Regions from separate parts of the Variovorax terrae genome, predicted to be linked through region 2. Evidence: predicted binding sites of a transcription regulator. Region 2 holds the regulator's gene; the other holds the start of a gene.
What was found. The regulator NrdR, encoded in region 2, represses ribonucleotide reductase genes. The targets are predictions, from matches to a motif close to CACNANATNTNGTG.

Region 1 (11,372 bases), 830 kb from region 2:
CATCAATGGCGTCGTGCGGGCCGCCAACCCGGCGGCGCGCCGCCTGCTGGGCTCGGCCCAGGGCGCCGTGCGCAACGCCCCCTTCGTGCTGGCGGCCGAGGCCGCCTGGCAGGCCCTGGTCGAGCTGGCCCGGCTGACCTTCGTCCAGCACGGCAGCCAGATCTCCGACATCGCCATCAGCCATGCGGGGCAGAACCCGCGGCGCATCCACGTGCGCACGCGGCTCACCGCCACGCACGACACGCAGGCGGAGAACCTGTGCGTCATGTTCCTGCAGGACCTGCGCGAAATGGAGGCGCGCCTGCGCACCGAGAAGCTCGCGGCCATGGGCCGCATGTCGGCCGCGGTCGCCCATGAAATACGCAATCCGCTGGCCGCCATCTCGCAGGCCAACGCGCTGCTCGACGAAGACCTGACCGAGCCGGCGCAGAAGCAGCTGACGATGCTGGTGCGGCAGAACGCGCTGCGCCTGGCGCAGATCGTGGAGGAAGTGCTGGACATTTCGCGGGTGCAGCAGCAAACCGCCGTCGCCGGCCCCGGCCTGCTGGACCTGGATGCGAACGTCGCCACCATCTGCGCCGACTGGTCCCGTCAGACCGGCGCCGCGGCGCGCCTGAGCGTGGCGCTCGACGCCATGGGCCCGCGCGCGGTGTTCGATGCCGGCCACCTGCGCCGCGTGCTGATCAACCTGCTGGACAACGCGCTGCGCTATGCGGGCCAGCAGCCCGACTCGATCCAGGTCTCGACCGTGGTCTCCTCCCTCGGCGAATGCAGCCTGCTGGTGTGGAGCGACGGCGAGCCGCTCGAGCAGACCGTGCAGCGGCATCTGTTCGAGCCCTTCTTCTCTTCGGAAAGCCGCTCCAGCGGCCTGGGCCTGTACATCTGCCGCGAACTGTGCGAGCGGCATGGCGCGCTGATCGGCTACCAGCGGGCCCCGCGCGGCCCGGTGGCCGCGGCCGTGGAAGGCAACGAATTCTTCGTGACGTTCCGCGCCGGTCCGGCGCAAGGCGACAGCCCTCTATCATTTGACACAATACTTGTCTGACCATGGCTGCAAGCAACTCCCCGAACCCCGCGCAGGTCCTGATCGTCGACGATGAGCCGGACCTGCGGACGCTGTACGAGCTCACGCTGCTGCGCGAGGGCTACCGCGTGGAAGCGGCCGCCAGCCTCTCGGAGGCCTGGCAGCACCTTGGCGACCGCAAGTTCGACGCCGTGATCACCGACATGCGCCTGCCCGACGGCCTCGGCCTGGAACTGCTGGTGGGCATGACGACGCAGCAGCGCCAGGAGCGCTGTGTCGTGATGACGGCCTACGGCTCGGCCGAGAACGCAGTGGAAGCCCTCAAGGCGGGCGCCTTCGACTACCTCACCAAGCCAGTCGACCTCAAGCAGTTCCGCAGCGTCGTGGCCTCGGCCATCCAGGGCACGCAGCAGCAGCCGCTGCGCGGCGGGCGCGGCCAGGGCCCGTCTGCCGCCAGGCCCCCCAGCGCCGCGGAGCTGCCGCAGACCGGCCACACGGCGCTGCAGCGGCTGGTGGGCGACTCCGGCGCCATGCGCGGCGTCAAGGAACGCATCGTCAAGGTCGCCCGCAGCATGGCGCCCGTGCTGGTGCGCGGGGAATCGGGCACCGGCAAGGAACTGGTGGCGCGCGCCATCCATGCCTGCAGCCATCGCGCCGAAGCCCCCTTCGTGGCCGTGAACTGCAGCGCCATCCCCGAGAACCTGCTCGAGGCCGAATTCTTCGGCGCCAAGAAAGGCTCCTACACCGGAGCCACGCAGGACCGCGAAGGCTATTTCCAGGCCGCGCGCAGCGGCACCCTGTTCCTCGACGAGATCGGTGACCTGCCCCTGGCCATGCAGTCCAAATTGCTGCGCGCCATCCAGGAACGCCATGTGCGCCCGCTGGGTTCCACGCAGGAAGACGCCGTGGACGTGCGCATCGTCAGCGCCACGCACAAGGACCTGGCCGCGGACGTGCAGGCCGGCCGCTTCCGGCAGGACCTGTACTACCGCCTGAACGTGATCGAGATCGTGGTGCCCCCTCTGCGCGAGCGCACCGGCGACCTGCCGGCCCTGTGCGCCGCGCTGCTGGCCCGGATCGCTCAGGAGTCGGGCATGCCGGTGCCGGCGCTGTCGCCGACGGTGCTCGAGCAACTCTGTGCACATCCCCTGGGCGGCAACGTGAGGGAACTGGAAAACCTGCTGCATCGCGCCGTGGCCCTGAGCGAGGGCGACGTGCTCCAGGTCGATTTCGCGCCCACCCAGGCCGCGCCCGCCGCCGCGCAGGCTGCGCCCGACCCCGTGCCGATGCCCGCGGCACCGGCCCTCGCCCAGGCTCCGAGCGACCTGCAGGCCTACCTCGACCAGCAGGAGCGCGACATCCTGGTCAAGGTTTTGAACGACACCGGATTCAACCGGACCGCTGCGGCAGCCCGCCTGGGGCTGAGCCTGCGCCAGATCCGCTACCGCATTGCCCGCCTCAACATCTCGACGCCACCGGGTGATGAGCCGAATGAAGAAACCGCCTGAGCCTGCCGCCGACGGCGACGACGGCCTGTGGCACGAAGGCTGGTACCGGTTCGCACGAACGCTGCCGTCCCCGAACTTCGGGCCGCGCCCGGCCGGCACCGAGATCGACCTCATCGTGCTGCACTCGATCAGCCTGCCGCCGGGGCAGTATGGCGGCGACGAAGTGCTGCAGCTGTTCACCAACACACTGGACTGGAACGCCCACCCCTACTTCGAGCGCATCCGCGGCACCCAGGTCTCGGCCCATTTCTACATCCGCCGCAGCGGGGCGCTGTGGCAGTTCGTGAGCTGCCGCGAGCGCGCCTGGCATGCCGGCGCCTCGCACTACCTGGGCCGGGACAACTGCAACGACCGCTCGGTGGGCATCGAACTCGAAGGCCTGGAGGGCGACCGCTTCGAAGCCGCGCAGTACGAAACCCTGGGCAGCCTGTGCTCGGCCATCGCGCAGCACTATCCGGTCGCGCACATCGCGGGCCACGAGCACGTTGCGCCTGGGCGCAAGCAGGACCCCGGCAACGGCTTCGAGTGGCCTTTGCTGCAGCGCACGCTGGGCTGGCCGCCCCGGTCTTTTCCCGAATCGTTGCGCCTGCCACAAAACGCATGAAGGCACTCGCCGCGCATGCGGCAAGACCCCTCTGACGGGGCCGCATCCTCCACGACCTCAGGCCCTACGCGGCACGGCGCGGCAAAACCGGCCGCAAGGCGCACACAGACTGGCCGCACTGCGGCGCCCCCTGCGCGGATCACGCCTGCAAGGCCGTGCGGCCACCCTCGCAAAGGCACTCGCTCCCAGCGGTTTTTCGAGGCTCAAATGTAAGCATGTGCATCAGGGTCGATACACTACCCGTAGTGGCTTGAAATCCAGTTGGACCCTAGATATAGTGTGTCCATTGTGCAAACAAGGGTAGCCCCCGACACCCCTCTGGCCCGCGCTCCCGCCCCGCCAGTCCCAACAAAAATTGCGAAAGAAGAGGAAACAATGCAAACCGCTTTGACCCCCCCGTCCACGCCCCATGCCGGCGTCGTTCCGTCCCAGGCCACCGACAGCGCCGGCAGTGCCGCCGCCCATCCGCTGGCCCATTACCAGATCATCCGCCGCAACGGTGCCGTCGTGCCGTTCGAGCCGGACAAGATCGCGATCGCGATGATGAAGGCTTTCCTCGCGGTGCATGGCACGCAGGGCGCCGCCTCGGCCAGCGTGCGCGAAGTCGTCGACAACCTGACCCAGGGCGTGGTGCGCGCCCTGATGCGCTCGCGCCCGGGCGGCGGCACCTTCCATATCGAAGACGTGCAGGACCAGGTGGAACTGGGCCTGATGCGCGGCGGCCACCACGAGATCGCCCGCGCCTATGTGCTGTACCGCGAAAAGCGCACGCAGGAGCGCGCCCGCCAGGCCGTGCAGGCCACCCCGAAGGCGCCGGCGCTGCATGTGCTCGACGGCGGCCGGCGCGTGGCGCTCGACCTCGACCGCCTGCAGGGCCTGATCGAATCGGCCTGCGCCGGCCTGGGCACAGACGTCAAGCCCGACCCGATCGTGGCCGAGACCATGCGCAACCTGTACGACGGCGTGCCGATGGACGAGGTCTACAAGGCATCGATCCTGGCCGCGCGCACGCTGATCGAGAAAGACCCCGACTACACCTACGCCACGGCGCGCCTGCTGCTGCACACGATCGCCCGCGAAGTGCTGGGCCAAGAAGTGACGCAGGCCGAAATGGCCCAGAGCTATGCCCGCTACTTCCCTGAATTCATCAAGAAGGGCGTGGACGCCGAGCTGCTGGACGAAAGGCTGCTGCACTATGACCTGCACAAGCTGGGCGCCGCGCTCCAGGCCGACCGCGACCTGAAGTTCGACTACCTGGGCCTGCAGACCCTGTACGACCGCTACTTCCTGCACGTGCGCAAGACCCGCATCGAGCTGCCGCAGGCTTTCTTCATGCGCGTGGCCATGGGCCTGGCGCTCAACGAGGTCGACCGCGAAGCCCGCGCCATCGAGTTCTACGAAGTGCTGTCCTCGTTCGACTTCATGTCGAGCACGCCCACGCTGTTCAACAGCGGCACGCTGCGCTCGCAGCTGTCCTCCTGCTACCTGACCACGGTGCCGGACGACCTCGACGGCATCTACGAATCGATCAAGGAAAACGCGCTGCTGTCCAAGTTCGCCGGCGGCCTGGGCAACGACTGGACGCGCGTGCGCGCCCTGGGCTCGCACATCAAGGGCACCAACGGCGAGTCGCAGGGCGTGGTCCCCTTCCTCAAGGTGGTCAACGACACGGCCGTGGCCGTGAACCAGGGCGGCAAGCGCAAGGGCGCGGTCTGCACCTACCTGGAAACCTGGCACCTGGACATCGAGGAGTTCCTCGAGCTGCGCAAGAACACCGGCGACGACCGCCGCCGCACGCACGACATGAACACCGCGAACTGGATCCCCGACCTGTTCATGCGCCGCGTCATGGAAAAGGGCGAATGGACGCTGTTCTCGCCGTCCAACGTGCCCGACCTGCACGACAAGTTCGGCGCCGACTTCGAGAAGGCCTACGTGGCCTACGAGGAAAAAGCCAAGCGCGGCGAGATCAAGCCCTCGCGCACGCTGCAGGCCAGCGACATGTGGCGCAAGATGCTCACCATGCTGTTCGAGACGGGCCATCCCTGGATCACCTTCAAGGACGCCTGCAACGTGCGCTCGCCGCAGCAGCACGCGGGCGTGGTGCACTCGTCCAACCTGTGCACCGAGATCACGCTCAACACCAGCGACACCGAAACCGCGGTCTGCAACCTCGGCTCGGTGAACCTGCTGCAGCATCTGAAGGCGGCACCCGCCGGCTCGGCCGGCGGCACCCAGGTGCTCGACCACGACAAGCTCAAGAAGACGATCGCCACCGCGATGCGCATGCTCGACAACGTGATCGACATCAACTACTACGCCGTCAAGAAGGCGCGCGACTCCAACATGCGCCACCGCCCGGTGGGCCTGGGCGTCATGGCTTTCCAGGATGCCCTGTATGAGCTGCGCATTCCCTACGCGTCGCAAGCGGCCGTGGAATTCGCCGACCGGTCGATGGAAGCCGTCTGCTACTACGCCTACTGGGCCTCGACGGAACTGGCCCGCGAACGCGGCCAGTACTCCAGCTACAAGGGTTCGCTGTGGGACCGGGGCATCCTGCCGGCCGACACGCTGGACCTGCTGGCCCAGGCCCGCGGCGGCTATGTCGAAGTGGACCGCTCGGCCGCCCTGGACTGGGACGCGCTGCGCAAGAAGATCGCGGCCGACGGCATGCGCAACTCCAACTGCGTGGCCATCGCACCCACCGCCACGATCTCCAACATCATCGGCGTCGACGCCTCGATCGAGCCGTGCTTCGGCAACCTCTCGGTCAAGTCCAACCTGTCGGGCGAGTTCACCGTCATCAACAGCTATCTGGTGCGCGACCTCAAGCGCCTGGGCCTGTGGGACGACGTGATGGTGATGGACCTCAAGCACTTCGACGGTTCGCTGCGCCCCATCGACCGCGTGCCGCAGGACATCAAGGCGCTCTACTCGACCGCCTTCGAAGTGGAACCGCAGTGGCTGGTGGAAGCCGCCGCGCGCCGCCAGAAGTGGATCGACCAGGCGCAATCGCTCAACATCTACATGGCGGGCGCCTCGGGCAAGAAGCTCGACGACACCTACAAGCTTGCCTGGCTGCGCGGCCTCAAGACCACCTACTACCTGCGCACCATGGGCGCCACGCACGCGGAGAAATCCACCGTGAAGGCCGGCCAGCTGAATGCCGTGTCTTCCGGCAGCGAGCCGCAAGCCGGTGCAGGCATGAGCGCACTCGACGCCGCAGCCGCTGCCGCGCGCGCGCAGCTGAGTGCTGCGCCTGCCACCGACATCAAGTTCTGCGGCGTGGACGATCCGACCTGCGAGGCCTGCCAGTAAGGCCCTCGCTGCTGCGAAATTCCGAATGGGTTTCGATGCAATTGAGCAACACAATCGGGCAACGATGTGAATGAACACTTTTCATTTCACATCGTTGCTCTGATAATTTGAATATTGGAATCCTCTATGTTGACCTGGGACGAAGAAGTCAAGCCCTCTGTGCAAAACGGATTGCAACAGCCACTCACCAGCGGTTCATCCAGCAACCGCTCGATGGAACTTCCGCCTCTTTCGCCAGCCCCGCGCACACTCCATGACGGAGCGCCTGTGCCGGTTGCAGCCACCGCCCCCACCATTCAGCCCACCAGCGAGCGCCGGGTCCGGGCCGCTGACAAGCGCATCATCAACGGCCAGACCGACGTCAACCAGCTGGTGCCGTTCAAGTACAAGTGGGCCTGGGAAAAATACCTCGCCACCTGCGCCAACCACTGGATGCCGCAGGAAGTGAACATGACGCGCGACATCGCGCTGTGGAAAGACCCGAACGGCCTGACCGAGGACGAGCGCCGCATCATCAAGCGCAACCTCGGCTTCTTCGTGACCGCCGACTCGCTGGCCGCCAACAACATCGTGCTGGGCACCTACCGCCACATCACGGCGCCTGAATGCCGCCAGTTCCTGCTGCGCCAGGCCTTCGAGGAAGCCATCCATACCCACGCCTACCAGTACATCGTGGAGTCGCTGGGGCTGGATGAGAGCGAGATCTTCAACGCCTACAACGAAGTCCAGTCGATCCGGGAGAAGGACCAGTTCCTGATCCCGTTCATCGAAGCCATCATGGACCCGAACTTCAAGACCGGCACACCCGAAACCGACCAGACGCTGCTGAAGTCGCTGATCGTGTTCGCCTGCCTGATGGAAGGCCTGTTCTTCTATGTCGGCTTCACCCAGATCCTCGCCCTGGGCCGCCAGAACAAGATGACCGGCGCTGCCGAGCAGTACCAGTACATCCTGCGCGACGAGTCGATGCACTGCAACTTCGGCATCGACCTGATCAACCAGCTCAAGCTCGAGAACCCGCACCTCTGGACCGCCGAATTCAAGACCGAGATCAAGGCCTTGTTCATGAAGGCTGTCGAGCTCGAGTACAAGTACGCCGAGGACACCATGCCGCGCGGCGTGCTCGGCATGAACGCCTCGATGTTCAAGGGCTACCTGCGCTACATCGCCAACCGGCGCGCCACGCAGATCGGGCTGGAAGCACTGTTCCCGAACGAGGAGAATCCGTTTCCCTGGATGAGCGAGATGATCGACCTGAAGAAAGAGCGCAACTTCTTCGAGACCCGCGTGATCGAGTATCAATCGGGTGGCGCGCTTTCGTGGGATTGAGCATCCATAACGACAATGAGTTCAAGAATCGCACCCACCGCTGATGGCGCCGCAGAGCGCGCACGCGGGGAGTGCTCCCCTGTTCATGGTGCTGGGGCCGGCCCCAACACCATGAATCGCTTCATGCAAACCAACAAGCGTGAAGTGCTCTTTGCAACTTGATCAAGGAGAAAATGATGGCAACTGCAAAGAAACCGGCCGCTAAGAAGGCCGCTGCTAAGAAACCGGCCGCCAAGAAGGCCGCTGCGAAGAAACCGGTTGCGAAGAAGGCACCGGCCAAGAAGGTAGCCGCCAAGAAGGCTCCGGCGAAGAAGGCTCCGGCGAAGAAAGTCGCAGCCAAGAAGCCCGCTGCCAAGAAGGTAGCCGCCAAGAAGGCTCCGGCGAAGAAGGCCGCTGCCAAGAAGGCGCCCGCGAAAAAGGCGGTAGCCAAGAAGGCCCCGGCGAAGAAGGCCGCCGCCAAGAAAGCCCCGGCGAAGAAAAAGCCTGCGGCCAAAAAAGCAGCGAAGAAGCCCGCTGCGAAGAAAGCAGCGAAGAAGCCCGCTGCCAAAGCAGCCGCCCCGGCTGCCCCCGCGGCTCAGACCACTCTGAACCCGCAGGCTGCCTGGCCGTTTCCCACGGCCAGCAAGCCCTGAGGCAGCAAGCGGGTAACCGCTTCTCAAGCCCGGTGCCGCAAGGCATCGGGCTTTTTCATGCCTCCACCGAACCGCCAGAGCACGCCATGAACCTCCCTGCCGCCAGCTTCCTCCGCCTGGAAAAGACGGGCGCGGTGATTGTCGATGTCCACGTCATGCCCCATGCCGCACAGAGCCGGGCCGATGGCCTGCATGACGGCGCGCTGCGCGTGCGCCTGAAAGCGGTGCCTGTCGACGGCAAGGCAAATCAGGCGCTGATCCTCTGGCTGGCGGACACGCTGGGCGTCGCGCGCTCATCCGTCGAACTGGTTCGGGGCGCGACATCGAGGCGCAAGCAGCTGCGTGTCACAGCGCAGGCCGCAGCCGCGGCCGACTGGCTTTCGCTGGTGACGTGAGCGCTATCAAAAACAGAGCACTCTCTGTCCCGCCGACGAGGACTACAGCTCGATTTCCTTCAAATCCAGCGTGTAGTTCTGCGGCCCGCGCTGGGCGATCTTGATGGCGCCGATGCGGTTGCCCAGCGCCGCGCAGCGCTCCAACGACCAGCCGCGCTCCAGGCCGTAGAGCAAGGCACCACGGTAGGCATCGCCGCAACCGGTAGGGTCCACGACCTCGTCGGCCTTCACCGGCGCCACCATGGTCTTCTCGCCGTCGATCCAGACTTCGCTGCCGTGCGCGCCCAGCGTCACGATCAGCCCCCGCACGTGGCGCGACATCTCGGCAGGGCTCCAGCCCGTGCGCTCACTCAGCATCTTGCCTTCGTAGTCGTTGACCGTGACCCAGCTGGCCTGCTCGATGAAGTGCGCAAGCTCGGGGCCGTCGAACATCGGCAGGCCCTGCCCCGGGTCGAAGACGAACGGGATGCCGGCGGCCTTGAACTGCTCGGCATGCTGCAGCATGGCGTCGCGGCCATCGGGCGAGATGATGCCCAGCGCGATGTCGGGCCGCGCCTCGATCCGGGTGATGTGGGCCTGCATCATCGCGCCCGGGTGGAACGCGGTGATCTGGTTGTTGTCGCGGTCCGTCATGATCATCGCCTGCGCGGTGTAGGTGTCGTTCACCTGCCGCACGAAGTCGGTACGGATGCCGAGGCCCTGCAGGCGCTGCAGGTAGTCGGCGCCATCGCTGCCCACGGTGGCCATCGGCAGCGGCACCCCGCCCAGCGCCTTCAGGCTGTAGGCGATGTTGCCGGCGCAGCCACCGAAGTCGCGCCGCAACGCCGGCACCAGGAAGGAGACATTGAGGATGTGGAGTTGGTCGGGCAGGATTTGCTCCGAGAAGCGGCCCTCGAACGTCATGATGGTGTCGAACGCCAGGGAGCCGCAAATGACTGCTGCCATGAATGCCTCTTTCAGGTCTTGAAGTTGAAAATCAGGGATAGAACGCCAGCATGCGGTAGCCCGCAATGCGCGCGGCACCGTTACCGTTGCCCGCCACGCTGACCGCGAAAGAACCGGTCCACTCGCCGCCCGCGCCCAGCACCGCCGGCGCGGCGCCGAGCTCGGCAGGCTGCAGCACGCGGCGCAGCACGGGCTGGTCCTGCGTGTCGGTCAGCGCAAGTTCGATGGCAGGCAGCGCCAACGCCATGGGCGCCGTGTTCTTGAGGGTAAAACTCAGGCGGTAGGCATCGCCGCGCATCTTGTTGAACGAGGAGCTGTCGATCACGATGGATTCGATCTGCCGCAGCGGCGCCACGCTGCATTGCAGCGGTGCGCACAGTTCCATCAGCCAGGGACGGGCACGCGGCTCGAGCGCGGCCACGCGGTCGCGCTCCTGCACCGCCACCTGCAGCGCCAGCAGCGACAGCAAGGCCAGGCACACCAGCGCCAGCGCCGTGCGCACCAGGGGACGGCGCCAGAAGGCCTTGCGCCGGGCCTCGCGCACGAACGAGACATCGTGCAAGGCCTGCTCCGGCTCCTCGGCCGGGGGAATCGGCGCGCTGGCGGCCACCACTTCATCGACCCGCGTCTCCTGCACAGCCTCTTCCGTTCGGGTTTCGGGCTGCAGCACGGCGGGCTGGGACGGCGCGGCCTCCTCCAGCTCGTCGGGCACCAGCTTCACGACCGGCACCGGCGCATCGGTGGCCGGGAACACCTCGGCCGCCGGAGCGGCCGGCGCAGGCGCAAGCTCGGGCTCGTGTTCAACAGGTTCAGGCTCGGGCACCTGCGCCACCGGGGGCATCACCTCGCCGTGCGGCACCGAGGTCGGCTCGGCAGCCGGTGCCGGTGGCACATCGGTCTGCAGATACAGCGCCGCATCGAAGACCTCGGTGCAGTGGCCGCAGCGCACCCAACCCTCGGAGATCCTGAGTTGGTCGGGCACGACTTTGAACATCGTTGCGCAGGCGGGGCAGCGTGTGATGAGGCTCATGAGCGATCGATTGTAGGGGCTGGTTCCCGCGCCCCGCCCCGGCGTCAGAGCACGGCGGTCATCAGGATCCAGCCATCTTCGCGGTCGGCCACGACCAGGCGGGCATGCGGTGCATACGCGGCCTGGAGCTCCTCGGCCTGGCGCTCCAGGATGCCGGCCAGCACCAGCGAACCGCCGGGCGCGACCCGCGCGCACAGCAGCGGCGCCAGCACCTTGAGCGGCGTGGCCAGGATGTTGGCCAGCACCGTCTGGTAGGTGCCGCTGGCCTGGTCCGGCAGGCCCGAGCGCAGCGTGACGCCATTGGCCTGCGCATTGAGCACCGTGGATTGCACGGCGGCCTCGTCGATGTCCACCGCATCGACGTCGGCAGCGCCGTACTTGGCGGCCCCGATGGCCAGGATGCCGGAGCCGCAGCCGTAGTCGAGCACCCGCTGGCCCGCCAGGCCGTGGCGCGCGATCCAGCGCAGGCACATGCGCGTGGTCGGATGGGTGCCGGTGCCGAAAGCCAGGCCCGGATCGAGCCGGATGATCTGGCGCGCCTGCGCGGGCGGCTCGTGCCAGGTCGGCACGATCCAGAATTCCGGCGT
Region 2 (11,372 bases):
GCCGAAAACGCGCGCCAGGAACACCACATCGAGCTGATCGCCAGCGAAAACTATGCCTCGCCGGCCGTCATGGCGGCCCAAGGCTCGCAGCTCACCAACAAATACGCCGAAGGCTACCCCGGCCGCCGCTACTATGGCGGCTGCGAGCATGTGGATGTGGCCGAACAGCTGGCCATCGACCGCGTCAAGCAGATCTTCGGCGCCGAAGCCGCCAACGTGCAGCCGCACTGCGGCGCCTCGGCCAATGAGGCGGTGTTTCTCGCCTTCCTGAAGCCCGGCGACACCATCATGGGCATGAGCCTGGCCGAAGGCGGCCACCTGACCCACGGCATGGCCCTCAACATGAGCGGCAAGTGGTTCAACGTGGTGAGCTACGGCCTGAACGACAAGGAAGAGATCGACTACGACGCCATGGAGCGCAAGGCCCACGAGACCCGCCCCAAGCTCATCATCGCGGGCGCCTCGGCCTATGCGCTGCGCATCGATTTCGAGCGCTTCGCCAAGGTGGCCCGGGACGTTGGCGCCATCTTCATGGTGGACATGGCCCATTACGCCGGCCTGATCGCCGCCGGCATCTACCCCAACCCGGTGCCGCATGCCGATGTGGTGACCTCCACCACCCACAAGAGCCTGCGCGGCCCGCGCGGCGGCATCATCCTGATGAAGGCGGCACACGAGAAAGCCATCAACAGCGCCATCTTCCCCGGACTGCAGGGCGGCCCGCTGATGCATGTGATCGCCGCCAAGGCCGTGGCCTTCAAGGAAGCGCTGGCGCCCGAATTCAAGGCCTACCAGCAGCAGGTTCTGAAGAACGCCCAGATCGTGGCCGAGACGCTCACGCAACGCGGCCTGCGCATCGTGAGCGGCCGCACCGAGAGCCACGTGATGCTGGTGGACCTGCGCGCCAAGGGCATCACCGGCAAGGAAGCCGAGGCCGTGCTGGGCGACGCCCACATGACCATCAACAAGAACGCCATCCCCAACGACCCGGAAAAGCCCATGGTCACCAGCGGCGTGCGCATCGGCACCCCCGCCATGACCACGCGCGGCTTCAAGGACGAGGAAGCGCGCCTGACCGCCAACCTGATCGCCGACGTGCTGGACAACCCGCGCGACGCAGCCAACATCGCGGCCGTGCGGGAAAAAGTCAACGCACTCACGAGCCGCTTCCCCGTCTACCGCTGATCTCCCATGAAATGCCCCTTCTGCGGCCACCCCGAGACGCAAGTCGTCGAGACGCGCGTGTCCGAGGAAGGGGATTTCATCCGCCGCCGCCGCCAGTGCGGCGCCTGCGAGAAGCGCTTCACGACCTATGAGCGGCCCGACGTCAACTTTCCCACGGTCGTCAAGAAGGACGGCCGGCGCATCGACTACGACCGCACCAAGCTGATTGCCTCCATGCACCTGGCGCTGCGCAAGCGGCCGGTCAGCACCGAGCAGACCGACGGCGCGATCGAGCGCATCGAGGAAAAACTGCTCAACCTCGGCGTGCGCGAGATCGCCTCCAACCGCATCGGCGAACTGGTCATGCGCGAACTCAAGAAGCTCGACAAGGTGGCCTATGTCCGGTTTGCGAGCGTCTACCGGAGCTTTGAGGACATTGACGAGTTCAAGACACTGGTGGATGAGGTGAGGCGGTAGGGGCGGCGCTGTTGACTTCGGACCACAGGCCAGAGCAAAAACTGCATTGATTCCTGACCGTTGACGCGCCTTTGGCTACCACCGGTCGGCTCCCCCTCCGCCGCCGTCGGGAGCCCTGTTAGATTGCCCGCATGAGAAAACGCTCAAGCTTTCGATACGGACAGTCAGGCTTCAGCATGATTGAGGCCCTCGTAGCCATCGTCGTGATGTCGCTCGGACTTTTGGCGGTCGTCGGGGTGCAGCTCGAAGCCCTGCGAGGCAATCTGGACGCATCGCAAAGCGCCGTGGCCTCCTCGCTGATTCGCGATTACCAGGAGGCCTTGACCGCCATACCCAGCCTGGCGGCCAGAACCACCACCGACAAAATCACCGCCATCGACAAAAGCAGCTACACCAGCTATGGCACCGCCATCGAGTGCAAGGGCGCCACGGCCAACTGCTCCAACGCCCAGTTTGCGGATTTCCAGACGCGCGAATGGATCGACAGAACGCGCAAAGCCCTGCCAGGGGGAAAAGTCACCGTTTGCTTTGACAACGCCTACCGGGAAACATCCGGTACCGCAGCAGGCCTTTTCAAATGGGACTGCAGCAATACGGGCGTTCTGGTGGTGAAGATCGGCTGGGACAGCAAGCCAGCGCGCGCCGGTGGCAACACGCTGGAAACCGGCATCACCGATGGCACCGACCGCCCTCGCCTGGTCGTTCCCGTCACCGGCAGCCCAGCGGGAGCCGCCCTGTGATTCGCCGCCTTGCAAGCGGCAGGGTGCGCCAAGCCCTGCAAACCGGCCTGACCCTGGTCGAACTGCTGGTGTCGCTGGTCATCATCAGCCTGATCACCATCGCGGCGCTGGCGCTCTACACCACATCTGCCGGCACCTACCGCACCACCGACGCCAACCAAGCCCTTCAGGACAATGCGCGCTTCATTTTTGAGTTGTTCAGCCAGGCAACCCGGCAAGCGGGCCTTCAGGACACCTACCAATACGCCCAGCTCCAAACCGGCCTCGCTCCCTCTTACAACTGGGACGTTGCCCGGTTCACCCCCGTGCCACCTTCTTTGCTAGGGCACCGCGCTCTCTTTGGCTACAACAATGCCAAGGCGGTCGCCTCGCCCAGTGCCGGCACTGACTACAGCGCCGATGACAACTCAGGCACAACCAACAACAACAGCGACGTCTTTGGCGTGCGTTACTTCGGATCTAGCCGGCAAACCGACATCACCACCGGCGACGGCTCCGTCATCAACTGCCAAGGCACGCCCGTCCCTTATCCCCTGACCGCCAGCGACATCGGCCTCAGCCTGTTCACGGTGGGCACGGGCTCCACAGGGGAGCCTGAATTGCAATGTATCGTCCAAGGGAACCCCCAAGTCCGGCCCCTCGTTGGAGGCGTTGAAACACTTCAAATCGTGTACGCCGTTGATACCGATACCGGCGCCACGGCCGACAACTCCCCCAACCGCTGGCTGAACGCGGCCCAGGTCAGCACCGCTGCCCTGTGGCCCAAGGTTCGAATGATCCGCGTGGGAATGGTGCTGCGCGGCGCGCCCGGCTCTGCCGAAACGCAGGCCACGGCCCTTTACCCATTGGGAGAGGAGTTTTCAAAGATATCCGGCAGCCCCTCCACCGAGACCGGGATGGTATTTACCCCACCGAACGATGGAAGACTTCGCCGGGCTTTCGCGTTCAACATCGCCGTTCGCAACAACCTTGAATGAGAGCTGCATGAATTCGAGGAACAGAAAACACAAACAAGGGGGGATGGCGCTCATTCTGGTGCTCGGCCTGATGAGCGTCGTCTTTGTCGTCGCGGCCACCTCCATCCGCCTGACCATGCTGGCCGAACGCTCGTCGCGCAACGACCGGGACAGGCAAATTGCCTTCCAGGGCGCCGAAGCGGCCTTGCGCGATGCAGAGCTGGACATCATGGGCCCCAACACGGCCACCAACTCCCGCTGCAGCATTCGGTCCAAGCAAACCGAAGGCCTGTTCGTCTCCGGTTGCGGCAACAACACCGCCAACAAGACTCGCGGGCTTTGCGAAATGAACCCAGGCACGGCGCTCCCGCTGTACACCAGCATCAATTTCGAGGAAAGCAACGACAACAACCGGCGCTATACCCTCTTTGGTGAATTCACGGGCCGCACAACCAGCCTGACCGCCCAAAGCGATGGCGGCATCAGCGCCCAGCCCCCTCGCTACATCATCGAACTGGTCAACTATGACACCGCACCAGTCACCTATTCCGGCACAGGCGTCACGGCCGGTACCATCAATGCCAGCCAGGGCGAAACCGCATTTTTGGTGACCGCCGTGGGCTACGGCGCCTCCGTCGAAACCAAGGTCATGCTTCAGGCCGTGATCTTCAAACCCCTTGCCACACCAGGGTGCTGACAATGAGAAAACTGATCCACAACCCTCGTGTCTGGATTTCCGGTGCGCTGGTCGGCCTGGGCATTCTGATCGGCTACCACGTCGTGGCCCAATCCACCGGCACGCCCACGATCGACTTCGACAATGGCCCGCTCGTATCGACCAAGCAGCCGGCCAACGTGGTGCTGGCGCTGTCCGTGGAATACCCGACGTCCGGAGGCGCCTACAAGGACGCCGCCTATGACAGCAGCAAGGAATACATCGGCTATTTCAATTCACAGCGCTGCTACGACTACCCCGGCTACGGCACCGTGCGTACCAGTGCCAACTTTAGTGCCGGCACCGATTTTTTCACACCGACCGGCGACGCCGATGGCAGCCACCGTTGCAATATGGGCAGCGCCGGTACCGGCTTCAGCGGCAACTATCTGAACTACGCCACCATGAGCGCGCCCGACATCCTGCGGCTCGCGCTGACGGGTGGTGACCGCGGCATCGACGAACAGACCCGTACCGTGCTCGACCGCGGAACCACTGCGGCGCCCTGGCGCCGAGCCTTGAACGCTGCAGACGTCGCCAGCGCCACGCCCTTTAGCAACAACGCCAGTGTCTACGCCTACAACTGCAACGATCAAGTGGTTTTCACCACCAACTCAGGCAAGGGCTGCGATGCACCCAGTCTGACGGATACCACCGATCTACGCCCCATCGTCGCCAGTTCCACCACGGCCTCCGGCACCACCACGGCCACTCCAACGTTCCCACCAATGCAATCGATCGGAACGACTTGGACAGACACCGGCGCCTACACCACCACGGTGCCCACAATGGGGCCATCCACTCTGGTCACGCTTTACACGCAGACGTTCTCTGCAGGAAAAGCTGTCTTGTCACTTACCATCCCTCCACTCGGACCACTGGAAAATGGCGGGACTACTGACCAAGGGGTGAAAAGCACGACCTATGTGCTCAATGGCACGGCAACCAGCGCCGCCCCCACTTCCTATGGCACGGACAAGGATCGAACCATCCAGGGCTACTACTGGACCGGGCAAACCACCACGACGACGCCCATTGCTGCCGCAGAGTCTCCGGCCGTCATCCGAGGTTATGTGCCCGACGGCACCACCTCCACCGTCGTACCGCCAGCCGCGGCTGAGTCCCCTGCCGTCATCCGCGGCTATGTCGTGACCGGTACGACGACCACGGCGCCCACAGCTGCCGAGATCGCCGCCAATGAACCCGGCGGTCCCATCATCCGGGGCTACCTCTGGACAGCGTCCGGCCTGTATTCCCGTGACTATCAGGGTAACGGCGCGCCCAACACAACAACGACCGCACCCTACGGTACGGGCACGGGCAACCGCTATGTGTGCACAGACACGGCCTCGCCCCGGATCATCCGATTCTCGTCGACCACAGGCTCAAACTCCACGACAAGCGCGGGATCATCCAGCAATATCACCACCAAGTTCTGTACCGATCAAGGGCTAAGCTGGGCCAACCTCAATTCGACGGCGCTGAAAACCGTCTACATCAACTACAGCCAGGGTGCCCCCTACTACAACGATTACACCCCGTTCTACAGAGACTACGTCCCCTACTACAGGACCTACGCCCCGTACTACAAGAACTACGACCAGCAGCTCTGGTACCTGACCTACTCGTCCTACCAGAAATACAAGATCTATATCGAGCAAGCCGTCTGGAATGTCTATACCCAGACGGGACGAGCTGTCGTCAAGCCTCGGGCCCTGGTATGTGACGACATCGAGGGGCCGAGCCGTTTGGTCACCTATGGCTCCGGCACGTCGGACTCCTACAACTACTGTACCAAGTACGTTTTCAATGGCACCGTGGGTTACAAACCCGAAGGACAGGTTCAACAGAAGTCGGAGTCGCTGCGCGTCTCGGTGTTCTCCTATCTGATGGATAACAGCGGGACACGCTACGGCGGCGTGCTGCGTGCGCCGATGAAGTATGTGGGCCCGAACCGCTACACCACCGCCGGCGTGCTGGAATCGAACCCCGAACGAGAATGGAACCCAGCAACCGGCGTGTTCATCACCAAGCCGATCAACGACTCGGTCTCCACCTCGTACACCTATACCGGTGTCATCAACTATCTGAACCGCTTCGGCAAGTCGGGCACCTACAAAACCATCGACCCCACGGGTGAGCTGTGGTACGAGTCCCTGCGCTACCTGCAAGGCCTCCCTCCCACTGTCAGTGCCACCGCATCGATCACGGAAGCCATGAAGGACGGTTATCCGGTCTACACCAGCTGGACGGACCCGCTGACCTCAGCCTGCCAGATCAACAACTACATCATGGGCATCGGGGACACCAACACCCACTACGCTCGCAGCATGCCGGGCGTCACGCGGGCAGAACAGACCACCATGTTCAACGAAGGAAGTACCCCTTTCGACTTTGCATACCCGACAGCCAACACCATCAATGGCTCGACCACGGGCGTCAATGCACACACTTGGACCCAGGTCATCGACTCCTTCGAGCGCAACAACGCCGGCAAGGTCTACACCGACCCGCGCGGCAACAGCCGCGCGGCCAATGGAAACCCGGCCCCCAACTCGGCGCTGGGCAACCTGGACACCACCGCCACGGGTTCGGGTAGCCATGACAGCTATCACTGGGCCGGCATGTCGTACTGGGCCAATACGCAGGTCATCCGGCAGGACGTGCTAGGCGGCATCACAACGGACAAGGTACGCGTCAAGACCTTCATGATCGACGTAGACGAAAACAACCGCGGCAGCATCGACAGCAACATCAAGGCCACCAGCTACTACCTGGCCGGCAAGTACGGTTATTTCACCGACAGTGAGCAGGACGGTAGCCCCTTCAGCGGCTCATCTGCTTCCAGCAAGTGGGCTGATTCCTCAGGCGCGCCCAAGGGCTACGTGCTGGCCAGCCAGCCTCAGCGGCTGGTGGCGGGCATCAAACAGTTTTTCGACGATTCATCCCGCACGGGTAGTTCCTTTGCCACGGTGGCCACCAGTAGCGATCAGTTGAAAGCGACCGACCCCCAAGGCAATCAATTTGCGCCCAGTTTTGTTCCTGGCGAATGGTCAGGCACCGTCAAGAAACTGGGGATCAGCCTCAACACCACGACCTTTGCAATCGCGGGCGATCCTACCGTGGTGTGGGACGCTGGCGCCATTCTGACGTCTGCCTCGCGCGACACTGGCGTGGTAGCAGCGCCCAAGGTCAAACCGGCGGACCGGAATATCATCGCCTACCTGCAAGGCACATCCGAAAGCTTGTCTAGTGCCGCCACCTTCACCTATGCGGGCATGGGCAACGGAGCGAGTCTTCCCGCCTCGTTCAATCAGGTACCTTACACAACACCCTCGGTCACCGACAGTCTTGGGCAGGTCCGCCTGGACTACCTCCGGGGCGACCGGACCAAGGAACTGGATGACACCTTCAGAAGCCGGGTCAGTGTCATGGGTGACATCATCAACTCGGGCCCGCAGTACAAGGCCGGCGCCAACCCGACCATTACCAGCGACGATTACACCGCCTATTTCAACGCCAAGAAGTCACGCACACCGGTTATCTATACAGGCGCCAACGATGGCATGCTGCATGCTTTCCGTGCCGACAACGGACAGGAGTTGTTTGCTTACATTCCCGGCCCCGTGCTACCACGCCTGCCCAGACTGACCAGCAAGGGCTACATCCACGAATTGTTCGTCGATGCGGTACCCGTTATTGATGAAGCCAAGACCAGTACCGGATGGAAAACCATTCTGGCCTCCGGTATGGGAGGCGGCGCACAGGGCGTCTTTGCACTGGATGTCAGTGATCCCCTGAACTTCACCAAAGAAAAGGTCTTGTTCGAGTTCACCGACAAGGATGACCCGGCCATGGGCAATGTCCTATCCTCTCCCAAGTTCGTCAAGATGAGGGTAGCCGGCTCTTCCCCCGCGAGCTACAAGTACTACCTGATGGTGAGCAGCGGCTACAACAACTACAAGAATGACGGGGCTGGCCGCTACACCACCTCTTCGGACCAGGCGGTTTTTTTCCTCGACCTCAACAAGGCACCCGGCGCGAACTGGTCGGAGAACAGCAACTACTTCAAAGTCGTCTTGCCCGCCGCCAGCAGCACCGTGGCCAATGGACTGGGAGGCGTCGGGGCCTACTATGGGTCCGCGCAGGAAGCCGTGGAGTTCTTCGTGGGAGACCTCCAGGGCAATGTCTGGAAAATTGCCTTCCCTGACGGCATCAGCTCGAGCAAGATCTCATCGGCCGTCTACACCAACAACGCCAGCGTCAAAAAGCCCTTGTTCACCGCCCGCGACGGCACCACGGGGACTGCCGCAGCGCAGCCCATCACGACGGCGCCGGTCGTTTCCGCCTACCCCGGTGGCGGGAAGATGGTGGTGTTCGGCACTGGCCGCCTCCTGGAAGCGCCCGACCGCTCCAGCACCAGCCAGCAAACCATCTATGGCGTATGGGACAGCGGCCTGACCACGGCGGCTGGCTACAACCTGACCCGGGCGGATCTGAGTGCCAATGCCTACATCACAGCCACCCAATCCGTCACGGTATCGACCCAGACCTATTCTGTCGCCACGGGAGCCAAGCGCGGCTGGTACATGGATTTGAAATATTCTTCGGAACGGATCGTCATCAGCCCCCCACTGAGTTCCGGCATTGCCTATTTCACATCCAGCATTCCTCCGGCATCTCAATGCACGGACAATGGCGTGTCTTACCATTACCCGCTAGCCACTTCCAACGGTGCCAAGATAGGAAACATCTTGGGAGGTGACGCGTACTATGGGCGCGCCGTCCCGCTGGATATCGACACGTCCACCACCACCCTGTCCTCCTACTCGGATCGCAACGTGTCCGGCCGACGGGTCGCCACGAAGAAAGCAGGGGTTATTGTTCCCGGGCAGGATGGAAAACTCATCAGTTCCACCGTTGACGTGCAGTACCTGACGGCCGGTCGCGTGTACTGGCGAGAGGTTCGCGACATTTACTCCGTCAGCACTAACCGCTAACCACGAAAAGTCATGAAAAAACACGACAAGAACTCAGGCTTCACATTGGTAGAACTCATGATTGTGGTGGCCATCATCGGGATCCTGGCTGCGGTGGCCTACCCAAGTTACGTCAAGCAGATCGAGAAAGGTCGGCGCAACGAATGCCGGGCGGGTTTGTTGCGCACCATGCAGCAGCAGGAGCGTTATTTCACGCAGCAAAACACCTACGTGGCTTTCACTGCTGGGGCGACGTCTGCGCCCATGGCCGCATTTTCCGGTGACGGCCTGGCAAAAAGCGCCTGCACCATTTCGGCCCAGGCATGCGGCAGCGACGCCCTGACGGCCTGCATCCAATTGACGGCAACGCCGAGGCAGGCCGACTCCAGCATCAATTACCTCTACTTCGATAGCCGCAACAACAAGCAGTGCGACTTGAAGAGCAATGCCGGAACCAAGGTCGCGGATACGACGATATGCTGGCCATGACTCGCGCCCCAGCCCCACCTCAAGCCTCTCGTGCCAGGGCGCTGGGGTTCACGCTCATCGAGTTGCTGATGGTCATTGCGATTGCAGCCATTCTCATGGGTCTTGCCGCCCCCAGCTTCCGCAACATGTTGCTCAACCAGAAACTGGCTTCATCGGCCAGCAATCTTCTGGGAGATGTCATGCAGGCACGCAACGAAGCCCTGGCCAAGAACCGCCGCGTCACGGTGCAGCCGGCATCCGGCACGAACTGGGCGGCAGGCTGGGTGGTTTACGTGGATCTCAACAACAACGGCAGCTACGACAGCGGAAGCGACACGTTGATTTCGCAGTCAGGCGCCGTTCATTCGGCACTCACCATCACGGGAAAGAACGGCGGCGCTGTTCCAGCGAATTTGTCCTTTGACTCTCGCGGCTTTCTCCAGGGCAATGCCGGCACCCGCTTGGTATTTTCCTCTGCAGATACAGCAAGGCAAAAACACGTCATCGTGTATCTGACGGGCCGAGCCCGCCTCTGCGACCCCTCCACGGCCAATTGCACCGCCGACACCTGATCTCGGGAGCGTCGCTGGAACGTCATCGATTGCTATAAAATCCATAGCATCAAACAACCATCCGACAAGCACAATCTGCATTTTTTCTTTGAAAATCGCCTGAAGCCCCCCTCGACCTCCATCCTGCCTGACTCGGCCCACGGCAGCATGCGGTTCGCGGATGATTCATCGCGTGCATCAAAGAACGCTGCAAACTGACATCGGCATCTGCCCCGTTTTCCCCCATGGAAATCACCCAAGCTCTTGCGCTCGCTCGCAACGCAATGCGGATCAGTTCTCCCAACCCCCGGGTGGGTGCCATTCTGGTTGCTCCCAGCGGTCAAGTCATCGGCCAAGGCTACACGCAGCAAGCAGGCGGGCCGCATGCTGAAATCGTGGCGCTGCGTGATGCCGCACGTCAAGGCTTGGACACGCGGGGCGCCACCGCCTACGTCACCCTCGAACCCTGCTCCCACCACGGCCGCACCGGCCCCTGCTGCGACGCGCTGATCGCCGCGGGCATCAAGAAAGTGGTGGCCTCCATCGCCGACCCCAATCCGCGGGTGTCGGGCCAGGGGTTCGAACGGCTGCGGGCCGCGGGCGTGGAGGTGGAGGTCGGGTCCGGAGCGGCCGAATCGCGAGAGCTCAACATCGGATTCTTCAGCCGCATGATCCGCAAGACACCCTGGGTTCGCATGAAGATCGCCGCGTCACTCGACGGCAAGACGGCGTTGCTCGACGGCACCAGCCAGTGGATCACCTCCGAAGCCGCACGCGCCGATGGACATGCCTGGCGGGCCCGCTCCTGTGCCGTGCTCACCGGCATCGGAACCGTACTGGAAGACAACCCCCGGCTCGACGTGCGGCTGGTCGAGAGCCCGCGCCAGCCCCATCTGGTGGTGGTGGACAGCCGGCTCGAAACACCGCTGGACGCCCAACTCTTCCTGCCTGGCCGGACCCTGTACATCTACGCCGCCCACCAGAACGATGCCAGGAAGGCCGCGCTCGAGGCGCGCGGCGCCACCGTGATCCACCTGCCCGGCCCCGGTGGCAAAGTGGATCTGGCGGCCATGCTCCAGGATCTGGCCCGGCGCGAAGTCAACGAACTTCACGTGGAGGCTGGTCACAAGCTCAATGGCTCACTGGTCCGCGAAGGCCTGGTGGACGAATTTGTGGTCTACCTGGCCCCCAAGCTCATCGGCCAGGGGCGCGACATGGCCAGCTTCGGGCCCCTGGCGCATCTGGGCGATGCCGTGCCGCTGGAATTCAGGTCCACCGACCTGCTGGGGCCCGATCTGCGCATCGTCGCCCGCATCCCGGGG

Region 1: MMF98_RS02225 (ribonucleoside-diphosphate reductase subunit alpha) is a predicted target of NrdR. The motif match lies at 3,403-3,416, and genes of this name have one in related genera.

Annotation. Positions count from the first base shown of each region.
Region 1 is NZ_JALGBI010000001.1:484,972-496,343, reverse strand. Features, by position in the region: gene MMF98_RS02240 (sensor histidine kinase) at 1-1,045, shown strand, start outside; gene MMF98_RS02235 (sigma-54-dependent transcriptional regulator) at 1,048-2,532, shown strand; gene ampD (1,6-anhydro-N-acetylmuramyl-L-alanine amidase AmpD) at 2,516-3,136, shown strand; gene MMF98_RS02225 (ribonucleoside-diphosphate reductase subunit alpha) at 3,512-6,454, shown strand; gene MMF98_RS02220 (ribonucleotide-diphosphate reductase subunit beta) at 6,581-7,783, shown strand; gene MMF98_RS02215 (histone H1-like DNA-binding protein) at 7,960-8,415, shown strand; gene MMF98_RS02210 (DUF167 domain-containing protein) at 8,502-8,810, shown strand; gene MMF98_RS02205 (carbohydrate kinase family protein) at 8,853-9,755, opposite strand; gene MMF98_RS02200 (DUF3426 domain-containing protein) at 9,787-10,785, opposite strand; gene prmA (50S ribosomal protein L11 methyltransferase) at 10,830-11,372, opposite strand, start outside.
Region 2 is NZ_JALGBI010000001.1:1,315,991-1,327,362, reverse strand. Features, by position in the region: gene glyA (serine hydroxymethyltransferase) at 1-1,185, shown strand, start outside; gene nrdR (transcriptional regulator NrdR) at 1,192-1,641, shown strand; gene pilV (type IV pilus modification protein PilV) at 1,773-2,381, shown strand; gene MMF98_RS06230 (PilW family protein) at 2,378-3,358, shown strand; gene MMF98_RS06225 (pilus assembly PilX family protein) at 3,402-4,034, shown strand; gene MMF98_RS06220 (PilC/PilY family type IV pilus protein) at 4,037-9,052, shown strand; gene MMF98_RS06210 (type IV pilin protein) at 9,065-9,520, shown strand; gene MMF98_RS06205 (GspH/FimT family pseudopilin) at 9,508-10,071, shown strand; gene ribD (bifunctional diaminohydroxyphosphoribosylaminopyrimidine deaminase/5-amino-6-(5-phosphoribosylamino)uracil reductase RibD) at 10,296-11,372, shown strand, end outside.